DNA from 4 places in the Duganella zoogloeoides genome. Region 1 is predicted to be linked to each of the others. Evidence: predicted binding sites of a transcription regulator. Region 1 holds the regulator's gene; each other region holds the start of a gene.
The links. The regulator sigma-54, encoded in region 1, starts transcription at its own class of promoters, with help from an activator protein. The targets are predictions, from matches to a motif close to TGGCANGNAANCTGCTTT.
Positions count from the first base shown of each region.

Region 2: the regulator sigma-54 is predicted to act here: its motif matches at 2,862-2,879, upstream of SR858_RS24550 (TldD/PmbA family protein).
Region 3: the regulator sigma-54 is predicted to act here: its motif matches at 2,397-2,414, upstream of SR858_RS01900 (methanol/ethanol family PQQ-dependent dehydrogenase).
Region 4: the regulator sigma-54 is predicted to act here: its motif matches at 1,920-1,937, upstream of SR858_RS01245 (pilin).

Region 1 is NZ_CP140152.1:5,435,672-5,439,975, reverse strand. It holds gene lptC (LPS export ABC transporter periplasmic protein LptC) at 1-226, shown strand, start outside; gene lptA (lipopolysaccharide transport periplasmic protein LptA) at 236-838, shown strand; gene lptB (LPS export ABC transporter ATP-binding protein) at 840-1,592, shown strand; gene SR858_RS23890 (RNA polymerase factor sigma-54) at 1,596-3,080, shown strand; gene hpf (ribosome hibernation-promoting factor, HPF/YfiA family) at 3,156-3,515, shown strand; gene SR858_RS23880 (alginate lyase family protein) at 3,576-4,304, shown strand, end outside.
Region 2 is NZ_CP140152.1:5,581,788-5,586,091, forward strand. It holds gene SR858_RS24545 (TldD/PmbA family protein) at 1-1,080, opposite strand, end outside; gene SR858_RS24550 (TldD/PmbA family protein) at 1,098-2,735, opposite strand; gene SR858_RS24555 (class I SAM-dependent methyltransferase) at 3,030-3,848, shown strand; gene SR858_RS24560 (protein-glutamate methylesterase/protein-glutamine glutaminase) at 3,882-4,304, opposite strand, start outside.
Region 3 is NZ_CP140152.1:414,828-419,131, forward strand. It holds gene SR858_RS01895 (pentapeptide repeat-containing protein) at 1-454, opposite strand, end outside; gene SR858_RS01900 (methanol/ethanol family PQQ-dependent dehydrogenase) at 454-2,325, opposite strand; gene SR858_RS01905 (high-potential iron-sulfur protein) at 2,642-2,962, shown strand; gene pedF (cytochrome c-550 PedF) at 3,017-3,451, opposite strand; gene adh (aldehyde dehydrogenase) at 3,776-4,304, shown strand, end outside.
Region 4 is NZ_CP140152.1:269,578-273,881, reverse strand. It holds gene SR858_RS01250 (glycoside hydrolase family 2 TIM barrel-domain containing protein) at 1-1,334, shown strand, start outside; gene SR858_RS01245 (pilin) at 1,377-1,874, opposite strand; gene sucD (succinate--CoA ligase subunit alpha) at 2,096-2,977, opposite strand; gene sucC (ADP-forming succinate--CoA ligase subunit beta) at 2,991-4,160, opposite strand.

The DNA.
Region 1 (4,304 bases):
CAGCGTGGTACGCCCGGCCAGTGGCAAAAGCCAGGCCATGAGCCTGACCACGTCCACGCTCACCGTGTTCCCGGACGAGCAACGGATGGAAACCGTCGCACCGGTCGAACTGCACCTGGGCAAGACGGTGGCCACGGGTGTCGGCATGACCGCCAACAACGCAACGCTGCAAACCCAATTGGGCGGACGCGGCAAGATCACCGTGCCGCCGCATGCGGCACGCTAAAGGAAGATTATGAGAGCAATCACCAAGCACACCTTCTGGTCGGCAGCACTGCTGCTGGCGGCACTGACCATTCCGGCGCGCGCCGAAAAAGCCGACTCCAACAAGCCGATCGAAGTGTCGTTCGACCAGGCCGACTCCGATGACGTCAAGCAGATCAAGACCTTCACCGGCAATGTCATCCTCACGCGCGGCACCATCCGCATGACCTCGCCGAAGGCGGTGGTCACGCAAGACCCCGAGGGCTACCAGTTCGTGGTGCTCACCGGCACGCCCGGCGTGCAGGCCACGTTCCGCCAGAAACTCGACGGCGAGACCGACAAGTGGGTGGAAGGCCAGGCCGACCGCATCGAATACGACGACAAGACCGAGCTGGTCAAGCTGATCTCCAAGGGCCGCATCAAGCAGCTCGAGTCGGGCAAGGTCACCAGCCAGGTCGATGGCGAGTTCATATCCTACGACAGCCGCCGCGAAGTGTTCGCGGTGAAGAACAGCAGCAGCGGCGAGAGCAAACCGGGCGCCGGCCGCGGCACCATGGTGATCCAGCCATCGTCCAAGCGCCCGCCGATCGCGCCGGCGCAGCCGGTGCCGGCCACCCAGCCTGCGGGGAAATGACATGGAACCAAGTTGCGGTAGCACCCTGATCGTTCGCGGCCTGCAGAAAAGCTATGGCAAGCGCCAGGTCGTTCACGACGTGTCCCTGCAAGTCGATTGCGGCGAAGTGGTGGGTTTGCTCGGCCCCAACGGCGCCGGCAAGACCACGTCGTTCTACATGATCGTCGGCCTGGTACCGTCGGACGCCGGCACCATCGATATCGGCGGCGTCGACGTCTCGTCGCTGCCGATCCACCGCCGCGCCTCGCTCGGCCTGTCGTACCTGCCGCAGGAAGCGTCGGTGTTCCGCAAACTGACGGTGGAAGAAAATATTCGCGCTGTCCTCGAAATCCAGAAAGTGGACGGCAAGCCTTTATCCAAGGCTGACATTACTGAACGGCTCAATACCCTGCTGGCCGATTTGCAAATCGAGAAGCTGCGCGAGAACCCCGCGCTCTCGCTCTCCGGCGGCGAACGCCGCCGGGTGGAGATCGCCCGTGCGCTGGCCACCAACCCGCGCTTCGTGCTGCTCGACGAACCATTCGCCGGGGTCGACCCGATTGCCGTGATCGAGATCCAGCGCATCGTGCGCTTTCTCAAGGAGCGGCAAATCGGCGTCCTCATTACCGATCACAATGTGCGCGAGACGCTGGGCATCTGCGACCGCGCATATATCATCAACCAGGGCTCGGTGCTGGCTTCGGGCCGTCCGGACGACATCATCGCCGACGAGTCGGTCCGCCGCGTCTACCTGGGTGAACACTTCCGAATGTAATCCATGAAACAGTCGTTGCAACTGCGGACCTCGCAGCATCTCGCGCTGACGCCCCAACTGCAGCAATCGATCCGCTTGCTGCAGCTCTCCACGCTGGAGCTGCACCAGGAACTCGAACAACTCCTGACCGACAATCCCTTGCTCGAGCGGTTAGACGACCCGCTCGACCATTCGCTGCGGCTGTTGTCCGACGGCGCCATCAGCCAGCAGGCGCCGTCCGGCGAAGCGCCGTCCGAATCGGGCCCGCAGGAAGCGGCGCCCGCCGGCGAGGCCGACGCCTACGAAGGCCCCGCCGCCGATACCGAAAGTACCACCGCCGAAGCGGACATGGACTGGAGCGACGCCGGCCGCAGCAAGGCGCCCGACGACGAAGACGCGCGTCCGCAAATCGAAGCGCACCACTGCACCCTGCGCGAACACCTGATGGAGCAGATGCGGGTGACCGTGCTCGAGCTGCGCGACCGCGCGCTGGTCGAGCTGATCATCGACGCGCTCGACGAAAACGGCTACCTCGAAGAAGCGCTCGACGAGATCCACGCGCGCCTGCCGGAGGAACTGGAAGTCGAACTCGACGAGCTGCAAACGGCATTGTCGCTGCTGCAAAGTTTCGACCCGGCCGGCGTGGGGGCGCGCAATGCGGCCGAGTGCCTGGCGCTGCAAATCAAGCGCTTGCCCGGCATCGCGCTGGTGACGCGACGGATGGCCGTGGCCATCGTCGAAAAGCACCTGACGTGGTTTGCCCAGCGCGATTTCAACAAGCTGAAAAAAGCGCTGCTGTGCGACGACGAAGACTTGCGCGAAGTACAGACCGTGATCCGCCAGTGCAATCCGCACCCCGGTGCGGCGTTCGCGTCCGACGTGTCGGACTACGTGGTGCCGGACGTGATCGTGAAAAAATCGCGCACCGGCTGGCAGGTCAGCCTGAACAACGACGTCATGCCGCGCCTGCGCGTAAACGCCATGTACGCCAACCTGCTCAAGCAGAAGAAGGGCGAGGGAGGCGAGGGCGCCATGGGCGCGCAGCTGCAGGAAGCGAAGTGGCTGATCAAGAATATGCGCCAGCGGTTCGACACCATCCTGCGCGTGGCGCAAGCGATAGTAGAACGACAAAAGAACTTTTTCTCGCACGGCGCCGTTGCCATGCGCCCCCTTGTGCTTCGCGAAATTGCTGATACACTGGGTTTACACGAGAGCACCATTTCTCGGGTAACAACTCAGAAATACATGCTGACGCCGCACGGCATGTTTGAGCTGAAATATTTTTTTGGTAGCCACGTCGCCACCGAAGCGGGAGGTGAAGCCAGTTCGACGGCGATACGGGCACTGATCGTGCAACTGACAGGAGCTGAAGACCCTAAAAATCCTTTATCCGACAGTAAGATTGCGGACATGCTGGGAGAACAGGGCATGGTGATTGCGCGACGCACTGTTGCCAAATATCGCGAAGCCCTCAAAATCCCTCCAGTCAGTCTCCGCAAGTCTTTGTAGTGCACTGGTTCCTGCTTACTCGGCAACAATGGGTAAAGCACGAACCGTCAGCGACATTTATCTTTAGGAGTGTGTATGAATCTCACCATCAGTGGACATCATCTCGAAGTGACCGCCGCCATTCGTGAATACGTGCAGAGCAAGCTCGAACGCGTGACACGGCACTTTGATCAAGTGATTGATATTGCTGTCATTCTGACCGTAGATAACCTTAAAGAGAAAACCAAGCGCCAAAAGGCTGAAATCAATCTGCGCCTGTCCGGTAAAACGGTCTACGTGGAAAGCCTGTCGCAAGACCTGTACGCTGCGATCGACACCCTGATCGACAAGCTGGACCGCCAGGTCATGAAGTACAAAGGCAAAGTCCAACAGCACGGCCACGATGCGATCAAGCATCTCCCGGATAACTTCGAACCAGCTGCCGCCGCCCTTTAACAACGGCGCGACACACCAACTAAGGGCGCACAAGGCGCCCTTTCTTGTTTTTGGAGCTACATGAAAATTGTTTATCTGGTTTATACCGTTCTCCTTTCCGCCTCCGCTGCTTCCGCCGTCGCCGCCACCTGCCAGCCGGCGCCGGCCGCCGTCATCGACATCGACGCCAACAGCTACTACAACGACGCCAACCATTCCGTGATCGACCCGGCGCGGCGCGCCAAAAACATCGCCAGCACCGAGCCGGTCGAACAATTCTTGTCTGGCGTCGCCCGCAACGCCAGCCGCTACCAGGCCAACGGCAAGCCGCAAGACGCCGCCTGCGCCTTGAACTGGCTGGACAGCTGGGCCGGCCAGCAGGCCATGCTGGGCAAGATGTCGAGCGAACAGGCGTATTTCGTGCGCAAGTGGACCCTGGGCGGACTGGCGCTCAGCTATGCGCGCGTGCAGGCAGCCGCCATGCCCGCGCAAAAGCAAGCGATCGAGGCGTGGCTGTCCACGCTGGCCGACGCCACGCTGGTCCACGCCGACACCCGCAAGGGCAAGCGCAACAACCATTACTACTGGGAAGGGCTGGCAGTGACTGCCGTCGGCGCCGTCACCCACGACCAGCGTCTATTAACTTGGGGCCACGGCGTGTTCGACAACGCCATGGCCCAGGTGGCACCCGACGGCGCGCTGCCGGCCGAGATGGCGCGCGGCGCCAAGGCGCTGCACTACCACGCGTTTGCTGCCGCGCCGCTGACCATGATGGCGTCCATCCTCGACCTGCAGTCGCCGATGCTGGAC
Region 2 (4,304 bases), 150 kb from region 1:
CCAGGTGCGCGTGACCAGCACCCCTTTTTTAGTATTCGCAATCAGCTCCTCGGTGGATTTGTTGGTGCCGGCCATGATGATGTTGCCGGGCGCCCCCACTGCGCGCTGGCCCTGCTTCTTGGCCCAGTACATCGAGTAATTGAGATCCTGGACGCGGCCATTCTTGATCAGGTCCTGGCGTTCGCGCGCCAGCATCGAGCCGCCATCCCACGGCAGCACGGCCACGTTGGCGTCCCACGGATCGGACCACACGTTGACCTGCTGGTCGAACAGCTTTTCGCCCTTGCGGTTGCCACCGCCTTTTTTCGACAGGAAGCTGCGGCCCTCGTCGGCCTCGCGCGCACCGAAGTCGTTGAACATATAGGCCAGGATGTCGGACGTGGCGGCCGGTTCGAGCACCACCGTGTAGCGGCCCGGTTCCAGCGCCTTGGCTTCCACCGAGCGCAAGGCTTTTTCGATGGCGACGTTGGACGCTTCACGCGCGTCGAATTTCGATGCATCGCCCACGCTGCGCTTGGCCCAGCCGGAACCGCGCCCGTCTTCGGTGCGCACCGTAATGGTGAAGTCCAGTCCGGTATCGCGCTGGAAGCCGAAGACGCCGTTGGAGTTGGCCACCGCCGTGAACTTGGCGCTGTCGGCAAAAAAGCCCGCTGCCACCAGCTTGTTCTTGCGGCTGTTCTCGATGCTGTAGGCGGCCACCTGGGCGCGGAATTCCGGGTCGATGTCGGCGGTCTTCTGGAAGAACGTTTCGCTGGCCTTGTACTGCTGTTTCGATGGCGTGGGCATGAACTCCGGGTTGTCCGGCGCCAGGCGCGCCAGCTCCTCGGCGCGGCGCACCGCGCGCTCGATCGACTTGTCGTCGAACTCATTGATGGTGGCGATGCCCTGCTTGTTGCCGAAGGCGACCGCGATCGCCAGTTCGGTGTTTTCGATCAGGCCAGCAGTGGAGACGGCGTTGCGCGCATAGCGGATATTGCCATTGCGGCTGCCGGTCAGGCTCACTTCGCACTGGTCGGCGCTGGTCAGCGCCAGCACCTTGTCGCAAATGCGTTTGGCGTCGTCCTGGTTGAGGTTTTTCATTGTCTTCTTCTCCAGGCTCAGGCGATCTTGCGCGCAGTGTTAATCACGTTAATGCCGTTGAAGCGGGTGGTACTCGCCCCGTGCGACACCACCGACACCTGCGAAGGCTGGCCCTTGCCGTCGAAGAAGGAGCCGCCCATGCGCCAATCGCGCTCGTCGCACATGGCGGTGCAGGCATTCCAGAATTCCTGGGTATTCGACTGGTAGGCCACGTCTTCGAGCATCTGGCCGATCTTGCCGTTCTTGATCTCGTAGTACAGCTGGCCGCCGAACTGGAAGTTGTAGCGCTGCTGGTCGATCGAGAACGAACCGTCGCCCACGATATAGATGCCCTTCTTGACGTCCTTGACCATCTCGTCCGGGGTAAGTCGCTTTTTACCGGCCTGCAGCGACACATTGGGCATGCGCTGGAACTGCACGCTGCTCCAGTTGTCGGCGTACGAGCAGCCGTGCGATTCCTTCTCGCCGATGATGGCTGCCTGGTCGCGCGTGGCCTGGTAGTTGACCAGGATGCCGTCCTTGATGATGTCCCAGCGCTTGCACGGCACACCCTCGTCGTCGTAACCCACGTTGGCCAGCGAGCCTGGCGTGGTCTTGTCGGCGACGATGTTGACGATATCGGAGCCGTACTTGAATTTCTTGGTTTCCCACTTGTCGAGCGTGGCGAAGCTGGTGCCGGCGTAGTTGGCCTCGTAACCGAGCACGCGATCGAGTTCGGTCGGGTGCCCCACCGATTCGTGGATGGTCAGCCACAGGTGTTCGGGCGAGAGCACCAGGTCGTATTTGCCCGGCTCCACCGACTTGGCGGTGAGCTTCTGCCTGGCCTGTTTGCCGGCCGCGCGCGCATCTTCGATCAGGTCATAGGACTTGGTGTACAGCGTGGTCACGCCACCGGCTGCCTTGACCTTGTGCTCGGGGCGTGCGTCCAGGTATTCGTAGCCCATGCCCACCGGCGCCGACAGGCCCTGGCGGGTGCGGAACTTGTTGCTCTTCTGGTCCACGGCGGTGGCGTATACCGGCATCCACAAGCGGTGCACGTCCTGGTCGATATACGAGCCGTCGGTGGATGCGAAGTATTTTTGCTGGTTCACCTGGAACAGCATCGACTGCATGAAGCTCGCGCCGCCGTCCATGCCGGCCTTGTTGGCGGTGATCAGCAGCTCGGCCTTTTCCTTGATCGGCACCGTGCGCCAGTCCTTGACGATGGGCGTGGCCCACGCCACTTCGCCCAGGCTTTTCACCGGCGCCAGCACGACAGGTTCGGTTTGCAGCTTGGCGTTGGCGCGGGCAATCGCCACGGCCTGGCGCGCGGCGCCTGCCACGCCGTCGGGTGTCATGTCGTTGGTGGCGGCAAAGCCGTAGGCGCCGCCGGCGATCACGCGCACGCCCACGCCGGCCGATTCGGTGTTGACCACGTTGTCCACGTTGAGATCGCGCGTGGTGATGAACTGGTTCAGGTAGCGGCCCACGCGCACGTCGCAGTAACTGGCGCCGGCCTGGGTGGCGGCCGTCATCGCGGTATCGGCCAGCATTTTCTTGAACTGCAGGGCGACCGGGTTGAGTAATTCTTCGGCCGCGATGGCGCGGCCAAAAGCAGGCAGCAACATCGTGCCCAGCGCCAGACTACCAATGTTGAGGAATGCACGTCGTTCCATCATCTCTCCAAATGTGAGACAGGAGCACCTCGCAAAACCCTTGTGGGATGGTTCGAGGTTTCCCTGATTCGGGCCAGCCGCCCTGGGCAACAGAAAGGCAATATTAGCGCCTGATTAACGATAGGGATAGCAATATGTATGCCATCTGCCACAGCGATACACTGCGTTACAAGCGGCGCCACACTTGTGCGTTTTTTACGCGGGCGCCGATTCGCTTGACCTGCGTGCGCTCCTCGCCCATGATCGCGCAGGGCGGCCGCACGGCGCCGCCATTGACCCCTCAGGAGACCGAGTATGAAGAAATACCTCGTGGCCGCTCTGGCCTGCACCACGCTGTTCGCCGCCGCCGGCGCCTCGGCGCAGGCGGTGGATGCGAAGCTCAAGGACGCCATCGGCGCCAGCTCGCGCACGCCCGCCAACGTGCAGCGCGACGCCGCCCGCCATCCTTACGAGACCCTGGCCTTCTTCGGCATCCGCCCGAACATGACGGTGGTGGAACTGTCGCCGGGCGCTGGCTGGTACACCGAGATCCTGGCGCCATACCTGCGCGAGAACGGCAAGCTGATTGCCGCCGGCAACGACCTGGCGTCGCCCAACGAGCGCGAACGCAAGGGCGCCGAGCGCTTCATGGAGCGCCTGAACGCCAATCCGGCCGTGTACAACAAGGTGGCGCTGGGCGTGTTCTCGCCGCCGCGCAAATACGAGTTTGCACCAAATAACAGCGTCGACATGGTGCTCACGTTCCGCAACATCCACAACTGGATTCCGACCGGCCCGGACAACCTCAAGGCGCTGTTTACCAGCGTGTACGACAGCCTGAAACCGGGCGGCGTATTCGGCGTGGTGGAGCACCGCCTGCCGGCCTCCAAAACGCAGGACGCCACCGCCAGCAGCGGCTACATGCACGAGAAGTACGTGATCGGCCTGGCCGAAGCGGCAGGCTTCAAGCTGGCCGCCAAGTCGGAGATCAATGCCAATCCCAAGGACACGGCCGACCACAAGAACGGCGTGTGGGCACTGCCGCCCACCTTCACCAACAAGGATGAAGACCGCGCCAAGTACCAGGCCATCGGCGAGAGCGATCGCATGACGCTCAAATTCGTCAAACCGTAAGTGTTATGCCGGCCGGGGATGCTCCCCCCGGCCTCAGCCCAGCTGCTGCAAGATCTCGCGGTAGATTGCCGTCAACGGCACCGATTTTTCCACCGCCCCGCGCTTGACCGCCTCCTTCGGCATGCCGTACACCACGCACGACGCCTCGTCCTGCGCCACGGTGCGCGCGCCCGCCTTGAGCATCTCCAGCAGGCCTGCCGCGCCGTCGTCCCCCATCCCCGTCATGATCACGCCCAGCGCATTGGCGCCGGCCGCGCGCGCGGTCGAGCGGAACAGCACGTCCACCGATGGCCGGTGGCGATTGACCAGCGGACCATCGACCACCTCGACAAAATACTGTGCACCATTGCGGCGCAGGAGCATGTGCTTGCCGCCGGGCGCGATCAGCACCTGGCCTTGCAGCACGCGGTCGTTATTGGCCGCTTCCTTGACGCGCACCTCGCATACGCTGTCGAG
Region 3 (4,304 bases), 1.3 Mb from region 1:
GCAGGGCGCCGGCCAGGTTGGCGCTGCGCAGGTTGGCGCGCATCAGGCGGGCGCCGCGCAAGTCGGCGCCGTGCAAGTCCTTGCCCACCAGGTTGGCGCCGCGCAGGTCGGCATTTGCACACTGTGCATACGGCCACAGGTGACAACTGTTGATGACGACAACCTCGGGCGCCGCTTCACCGTTGACGACCTGCGCTGCGGCCGGCAACGCCAGGCACAGCGTTGCCAGCATGGTCGTCCATAGCGCCGCCGTCAGGCGCGGGCCCATGCCCGCACCCACGCCCGGCATGGCCGGCCAACGCGCCAGCGCCATGCGCGATACTGGCTGGCGCCGCACCGGCGCGCTGCTGTGCGTATCGGCGGTGCAGCTGTTGATGCCGTTATCGGCCTCGCGATGGGCATGGCCATGGGAGGCATTCGGCGCGACTGCCACCCGGTGCGGCAGCGTCGTCATTACTTGCTCGAGACTTTGGCCGACGGCGCTTTCGGCAGCTTGAACACCCAGTAACTGCCGCCCTGCGTGACCTGCTTGGTCAGCTCCGCCATGTCGCCGCCCCACAGTGGCACCGCGCCGCCGTAGCCGCTGGACAGGCCGATGTATTGCTCGCCATCGATTTCCCAGGTGATCGGCACCGACACCACGCCGGAACCGGTCTGGTATTTCCACAGTTCCTTGCCGGTCTTGGCGTCGAACGCTTTGACGTAGCCGTCCGAGGTGCCGGTGATCAGCAAGCCGCCAGCCGTGGTCAGCGTGCCGCCCCACAGCGGGAATTTTTCCTTGTTTTCCCAGACGATCTTGCCGGTCTTCGGATCGATCGCGCGCAGGGTGCCGATGTGGTCGTCATACAGGCGCTTGATACGGAAGCCCTGGCCCAGGTAGGCGGAGCCGGCCTTGTAGTGGATTTGCTCGGTCCAGTAATCCATGCCCCAGTGGTTGGCGGGGATGTAGAACAGGCCGGTATCGGGCGAGTACGACATCGGCATCCAGTTGGTGCCGCCCAGGAATGGCGGCGACACGAACACGGCCTTGCCTTTGTCGGCGCCCGCTTCCGGTAGCGGCGGCCGCTTGCCGTTTTCCACCGGACGGCCGGTTTTCAGGTCGATGCTCTTGGCCCAGTTGATGCCGTCCACAAACGGCCAAGCGTTGATCAGCGACGTCGGTTTGTTCGGATAGCCGGCGCCGGTGGCCAGCTTGGTCCGGTCGGTGACGTAGAAGAAGCCGTTGCGGTCGGCGTGCGCGCTGGCCTTGATCAGCTTGCCCGTCTTGGCGTCCTTGTAGTCGAACAGCACCACCGAGTTATTGCCCGAGAAGTCCCAGGCATCGTTGGGCGTGTGCTGGTAAAAGCCTTTCAGCTCACCGGTGCTGGCATCGACATACGCCTGGCCCGACGTAAACAGGCTGTCCCAGTTGCGCGGGTCGTCGCGTTCCTTGGTGCGCTCCCAGGTGTTCCATGGCGCCGGGTTGCCGGCGCCAATGATGATGGTGTTGGTGTCGGGATCGAACGACGCCGTTTGCCATGGTGCGCCGCCGCCGTGCTCCCACGCTTCGCGCAGCTTGCCGTCCTTGTCGCGCGGCCAGCTGGGAGCGTTGGCGTCGCCGGTGGGCGTGCTCGGTTTGCCGTCGGTGCGGCCCACGTGACCTTCCACCAGCGGACGGGCCCATACCTCGGCGCCGGTATCCGGGTCGCGCGCGAACAGCCAGCCCTGGGCGCCGAATTCATCGCCCGAGTTGCCGTGGATGAGCAGTACACGGCCGCCTTTTTCGCGGATGATGAACGGTGCACCGGTCATCGTGTAGCCCAGTTTCTGGTCGCCGAATTTTTCGTTCCACATCACCTTGCCGGTGTTCTTGTTGAGCGCGACGATGCGGGCGTCGAGCGTGCCGAAGTACACCTTGTCACCGTAGATCGCGGGGCCGCGATTGACCACGTCGCAGCAGGGGCGGATATCGTCGGGCAGCCGGTGTTCGTACGCCCACAGCTGGCGGCCGGTCTTGGCATCGAGCGCATAGATGCGCGAGTACGACGCCGTCACGTAGATGATGCCGTCGTGTACCAGCGCCTGCGCTTCCTGGCCGCGCTGCTTTTCACCGCCGAACGAAAACGTCCAGGCCGGCACGATCTGGTCGACGTTCTTGGTGTTGATGCGCTTGGCCAGGCTGTGGCGCTGCGCCTTCAGGCCCAGGCCATAGCTGAGCACTTGCTTGGTGCCCTGGTCGGCATTGGCGATATCGTCCCAGGTGACCTTGGTATCGGCGGCGTGGGAAGCTCCGGCAATCAGGACAAGGATGGCGGCGGCGATTGGACGTGGAAATACTGGCTGCATGCTGGTCTCCGTTATAAGTTTTGTACTGAGAAGTTTTTGATGAAGCAGTGCGACGGGTTGCTGCGGTCATTTCAGCAACATGCGTGCCAGCGTGGCTGGCGGGGCGCGGCGGTCATCGCACCGGGCCGCGCTGCGCTGTCCTGCCACAGCCGCCGCACGGGGCTGTGACATTTTTGAACAACGGTACAGCGATAGCGCCGCTCGCCATGGAGGGCGGTGCCGCTGGCAACAGGAGAAGTGCCGCTGGCACAGCGGTTGCTGAACAGGGCTCCAGGAGGCCGCCGTGCGCCTTCATACCAATCACAAGGAGACCACCATGCAATCACCGCCACGCCGCCATTTCATTTGCCAACTGCTTGCCGTCGGCGGCATGGGCGCCACCGCGCTGGCCGGCGCACAAACCTCGGCGCCGAAGGTGGACGAGGACAGCGACCAGGCCAAGGCGCTCGGCTACCGCCATGACACGACCAAGGTCGATGGCAAAAAATATCCGCAACACGTGCCGGCCCAGCGCTGCGACAACTGTTCCTTCTTCCAGGGCAAAAAGGGCGACCCGTGGGCCGGCTGCGCGATGTTCGGCCGCAAGCAGATCGCGGCGCCCGGCTGGTGCGTGGCGTGGGCCAAGGCGCCGGCGTAGCCAATAAAAAAAGGCGCTGCCGCGGCAGCGCCCTTGCTTCTGCAATCACGACAATTACAGTTTTTGTTCGCGCTGCGACTCCAGATAAGCCTTCACCGCCCAGATAGCCTCTTGCGTGAACACGCCCTCGAACGGCGGCATGTACACCGCGCCATTGCGCGAACGGCCATGGCGCACCGTCTCCAGCACGTACTGGTCGATCTCCTGCGCACAGGCATCCTTTTTCCTGGCATCGGCCAGCACCGCGCAGTCGTTGTCGAGCTTGCGCAAGTCCGGCGCCATGCCGCCCGACACCGCCTCCAGCCCATGGCAACGCGCACAGTTTTGCGTGTAAGCAGCACTGCCGATGCGGATCGCCTCGGCGTTGTTCCGATACGGGTTTTCCGTGCGCCACTCGGCGCCCAGTTGTGGCAGGGTGGATGTATCGACTGCTTGCGGCGTCATATTGCCGTGCGCGTACACGGCTGCGGCCAGCATGCAAGTTGCCATGCCGCCCAGGCCGCCGAGGATGCGCCAGATACGGGTGTGGGTAGTTGTCATCGTAGTCTCCATGTTGTTGATCGATTCGGTTGATCGCATAGTGCGTGGCAGACAGCGATAGCAATCGGTATGCCATCGACGGCTGACCGCTGCGTTCACACCGCAGTGTTCAGGAATGGAACAGTTGTGCAATACCACCCGCCATCAGCTGATCCCATTTGACGCAGCGGCGGCGCTGGCAGCGGCTGTAGCGGCTGGCACGGCATTTGCGAAATGAAAGCAGGGCGGGAGATTCCGCATTTATAGATGTAATCCAACGAGAAAGAGGACGACATGAATCTGGCAGACATCAGCAAACTGGGCGTAGCCAATCCTTTCAAACAACGCTACGACAACTACATCGGCGGCAAGTTCGTGGCGCCGGTCAAGGGTGAGTACTTCGGCAATATCACGCCCATCACCGGCCAGGTGTTTTGCGAAGTGGCGCGCTCCACCGCCGAAGACGTGGAACTGGCGCTGGACGCCGCCCATGCCGCCAAGGTTGCCTGGGGAAAAACCTCGCAAACCGAGCGCGCCAATATCCTCAATAAAATCGCCGACCGCATGGAAGCGAACCTGGCGCTGATCGCCACTGCCGAGACCATCGACAACGGCAAGCCGATCCGCGAAACCACGGCGGCCGACATTCCGCTGGCCATCGACCACTTCCGCTACTTCGCCGGTTGCATCCGCGCCCAGGAAGGCTCGGTTGCGCAAATCGACTCGGAAACCTATGCGTACCATTTCCATGAACCGCTGGGCGTGGTCGGCCAGATCATCCCGTGGAATTTCCCGATCCTGATGGCCGTGTGGAAGCTGGCGC
Region 4 (4,304 bases), 1.2 Mb from region 1:
CTTTGCAACAGAACGGTGTGACGCGCCAGCAAGGCCAGCAAGCACTGTCGGCACCGGCGCGTTCCAGCCAGGCCACCACGATCGCGGTGGACATTCCGGCGCCGGCCGCGTCGCTCACCGATGTGCTGGTCGTGCAGCTGCGCGCGGTGGATGAACACGGCCTGCAAATCAATGAACGCAGCTTGCGCCTGCTGCGCGCGGCACCGTCTCAATTCGACTGGACCGCCGCTAAAGCGCCGGCCCCGGCGCCGGTGCTGGCAGACGAGGCCGGCGTGGTGTCCATTACCACGTCACAATGGGTGTTGAGCGTGCAACGCGCGACCGGTGCGCTGACGATCCGCGACCGCGCTGGCCGGGTGCTGGTCGATGGCCTCTACCCGCATGGCGGCCGCAAGTTCACCATGGCCGAGGCGCTGGGTGCGGCCAAGTCCGGCGCCTGGCCGGCGTCGATACTGGAACAGGCCGAGCAGCCGGTGATCCGGGCCGAGCAGCTTGGCGACCGCGTACGGCTGTCGGTGCAGGCGACGTATCGCTTGCCCAAGGTTGCTGCGGCGGTGGCGGATGCCTTACGCCTGCCCATGGCTGCACATGCGGCCACGGCGTCGGCGACTGCGGCGGCGACTGCGACGACAACGGCTGCGACGACTGCAGCGACGGCGACTGCGGCGGCGGCGGCGACTGCTGCAACGACAATGGCAACGCAAAAAAATGCATTACCCGACGACCTGCTGCCCACCGGCGACGCCATTGCCGCAATCAGCAAGGAGCAAGGTTTGAGCGGTGGTTACACGCTCGAGATCGATGGCAAGGGAGCGATTGCCGTCAGCTATGCGTATCGCCCGCTGGCGCCGGGCGCCATCGTCTCGGAAGCGGGCTTGTCGCTGGTGGCGCCGGCGGGCATCGGTGAGTTCCACTGGATCGGCCAGGGACCGTATGCCGGCTACCCGGGCAAGGATCAATTGAACGAATTCGGCGTGTACCACCAGAATCGCGCCGATCTGCGCTTTCAGGGCAACCGGCGCCAGACTGAATTGGCGGTCTTGTCGGACGCTGCCGGTGCTGGTTTTGCGCTGGCGCTGTCGGCCGCCGATGTGGCGGTCGAGCGCCACGGCGCGCGCACGCTGCTCAGTCACAACGCGGTCATCGGGGGCTTGGGGAATAAGGGAACCCAGCCGGAAACCATTGTCGCGCTGGACAAGGTGGAAGAAATCTCCGGCCGGTTCATGCTGCTGCCGCTGGCGGGCGCCTGGCCCGACACCTTGCAAGGCTGGGTGGGTGCGCCGGGTGCGGCGGGGGAAGTATTACAACCGTTTTTCCACAGTTACGATCAATAGCCCACGAGAGGAATCGGCGCATGGCCGATTCCTCTTGCCGTGTTAGCTACCTGCTGGGGTGGTGACGGCTGTTTTATTGTTTTTCTTCAACGCTTCGACTGCTGCTGCGTTAGCCAAGGTGGTATCGACGGTCCAGCTCACGCTGGTAGCGCCAGCATCGATGACCGGCGTAAAAGTAACAGTCTTGTCCTTGGAGTCAGTAGCGACGCCCTCGGCCAGCACCAGGGTGATGGTGCCTCCGGTAACGGAGCCGGAGGCCACTTCCTTGGTGGCCGTCACAGTCGGAACCCCATTCGAGCCGGACGTGCAATTGGTGACTGCGCCGCCAGCTTCCTGGGCGCACAGCGCCACGGCGGTTTTGGTCGCGTCCGCTGCTGCAAGGATGTTGGCGACTTTGGCCTTGACCGTGTAATTGCTGTAAGCAGGAATCGCGACAGCCGCCAGGATGCCGATAATGGCCACCACGATCATCAGTTCGATCAGGGTAAAGCCGGCCTGGGCCTGGGATTTCATGGACTTCATGTGTTTGAGGGATTTCATGGTTGCGTCTCCGGGGTTGAGATGGGTCAGTGTCACACCTGAGATATCGCAATCGCCGTGCCAGCTTTACGCCGGGGCAAACCATGCGGCGGCAGCACCAAAACTGCCGTTTTTTGTCAGTCGCGCTGGCGCGATTTGTCAGCGCTGACAATTTTCGTCAATCAAAAATGACAAAAGGGAGCACAGGGCTCCCTTTTGTTATGTTGCAGTAAAGCCTGTGATTACAGCATGGCTTTCAGCAGACGCGCCATTTCCGACGGGTTCTTGGTAACGGTGATGCCGCAAGCTTCCATGATTTCCAGTTTGGCTTGTGCGGTGTCAGCGCCGCCGGAGATCAGCGCGCCGGCGTGGCCCATGCGCTTGCCCGGAGGAGCGGTCACACCGGCGATGAAGCCGACCACTGGTTTTTTCATGTTGTCTTTGATCCAATAAGCCGCGTTGGCTTCGTCCGGACCACCGATTTCGCCGATCATGATGACCGCGTCGGTATCAGGATCGTCGTTGAACATCTTCATGACGTCGATGTGCTTCAGACCGTTGATCGGGTCGCCGCCGATACCAACTGCCGACGATTGGCCCAGGCCCAGTGCGGTCAGCTGACCCACTGCTTCATAGGTCAGGGTACCCGAACGCGACACGACGCCGATACGACCCTTTTTATGGATGTGACCTGGCATGATGCCGATCTTGATTTCGTCAGGGGTGATCAGGCCTGGGCAGTTAGGGCCCAGCAGCAGGGTTTTCGAACCGGCTTTGGCCATGCGGTCTTTCAGTGCCATCATGTCGCGCACTGGAATGCCTTCGGTAATGCAAATTGCCAGGTCCAGCTCGGCTTCTACGGCTTCCCAGATTGCGGCGGCTGCGCCTGCTGGTGGGACGTAGATGACCGACACGTTGGCGCCGGTTTCTTTTTTCGCTTCTGCAACGTTAGCGAAAATTGGAATGCCTTCGAAGTCTTCGCCGGCTTTCTTTGGGTTCACGCCTGCCACGAAGGCATTTTTGCCGTTCGCGTAGTCGCGGCAACCGCGGGTGTGGAATTGGCCGGTTTTACCGGTAATACCTTGGGTGACGACTTTGGTATCTTTATTGATCAGAATGGACATAGTGATTCCTTAATTAAGCTTGACCGGCAGCAGCTGCAACAACGCTCTTCGCTGCTTCTTCCATGGTGTCGGCTGCGATGATCGGCAGACCGGAATCGGCCAGCATCTTCTTGCCCAGATCTTCGTTGGTGCCCTTCATGCGCACGACCAGCGGCACGTTCAGCGACACGGCTTTCACTGCGGTGATCACGCCTTCGGCGATCACGTCGCAACGCATGATGCCACCGAAGATGTTCACCAGGATGGCTTTCAGGCCTGGGTTTTTCAGCATGATCTTGAAGGCTTCGGTCACTTTCTCAGCCGTGGCGCCACCGCCGACGTCGAGGAAGTTGGCCGGCTCGCCGCCGAACAGCTTGATGGTGTCCATGGTGGCCATGGCCAGGCCGGCGCCGTTCACCAGGCAGCCGATGTTGCCGTCGAGCGAGATGTAAGCGAGGTCGAATTTCGACGCTTCGACTTCAGCTGGATCTTCTTCGTCCAGATCGCGGTAAGCGACGATTTCCGGTTGACGGAACAGTGCGTTGGCATCGAAGTTGAACTTGGCGTCCAGGGCGATAACCTTGCCCGAACCGGTCAGGATCAGCGGGTTGATTTCGGCCAGCGACGAGTCGGTTTCCCAGTAGGCTTTGTACAGGCCTTGCAGGTTGGTGACGGCGTCAGGGATCGAGGCTTCTGGTACGCCGATCTTGGCGGCGATGCCGGCAGCTTCGGCGTCGGTCAGGCCGACTTTTGGATCGATGGCGATCGAGTGCAGCAGTTCCGGGTGCGATTCAGCCACTTCTTCGATGTCCATGCCGCCTTCCGACGAGGCCATCAGAACAACGCGCTGCGATACGCGGTCGGTGACCAGCGATACGTACAGTTCCTTGTTGATGTCTGCGCCTTCTTCGATCAGCAGGCGACGTACTTTTTGGCCTTCTGGACCGGTCTGGTGCGTGACCAGTTGCATGCCCAGGATTTGCTCGGAGAATTCTTTAACTTGTTCCAGCGATTTTGCGACTTTCACGCCGCCGCCTTTACCACGGCCACCGGCGTGGATTTGTGCTTTTACAACCCAGACCGGGCCGCCCAAGGTTTCAGCAGCTTTTACTGCCTCGTCGACGGACAGGCACGGAATACCGCGTGGTACCGTCACTCCGTATTTCCGGAGGATTTCTTTGCCTTGATACTCATGGATCTTCATGCTGGCTTCCCTTCTGATGCTGATGTGTAAAAATCGATTAAGACTGCGGAATAGTGTGATGCTCGGGTAAAACTATGGCCCGGTCGCTGATCGTACTGGCGGCAAGGCAAATCGGGGGGTGCATGAGGAGGGTGTAACCGGCAT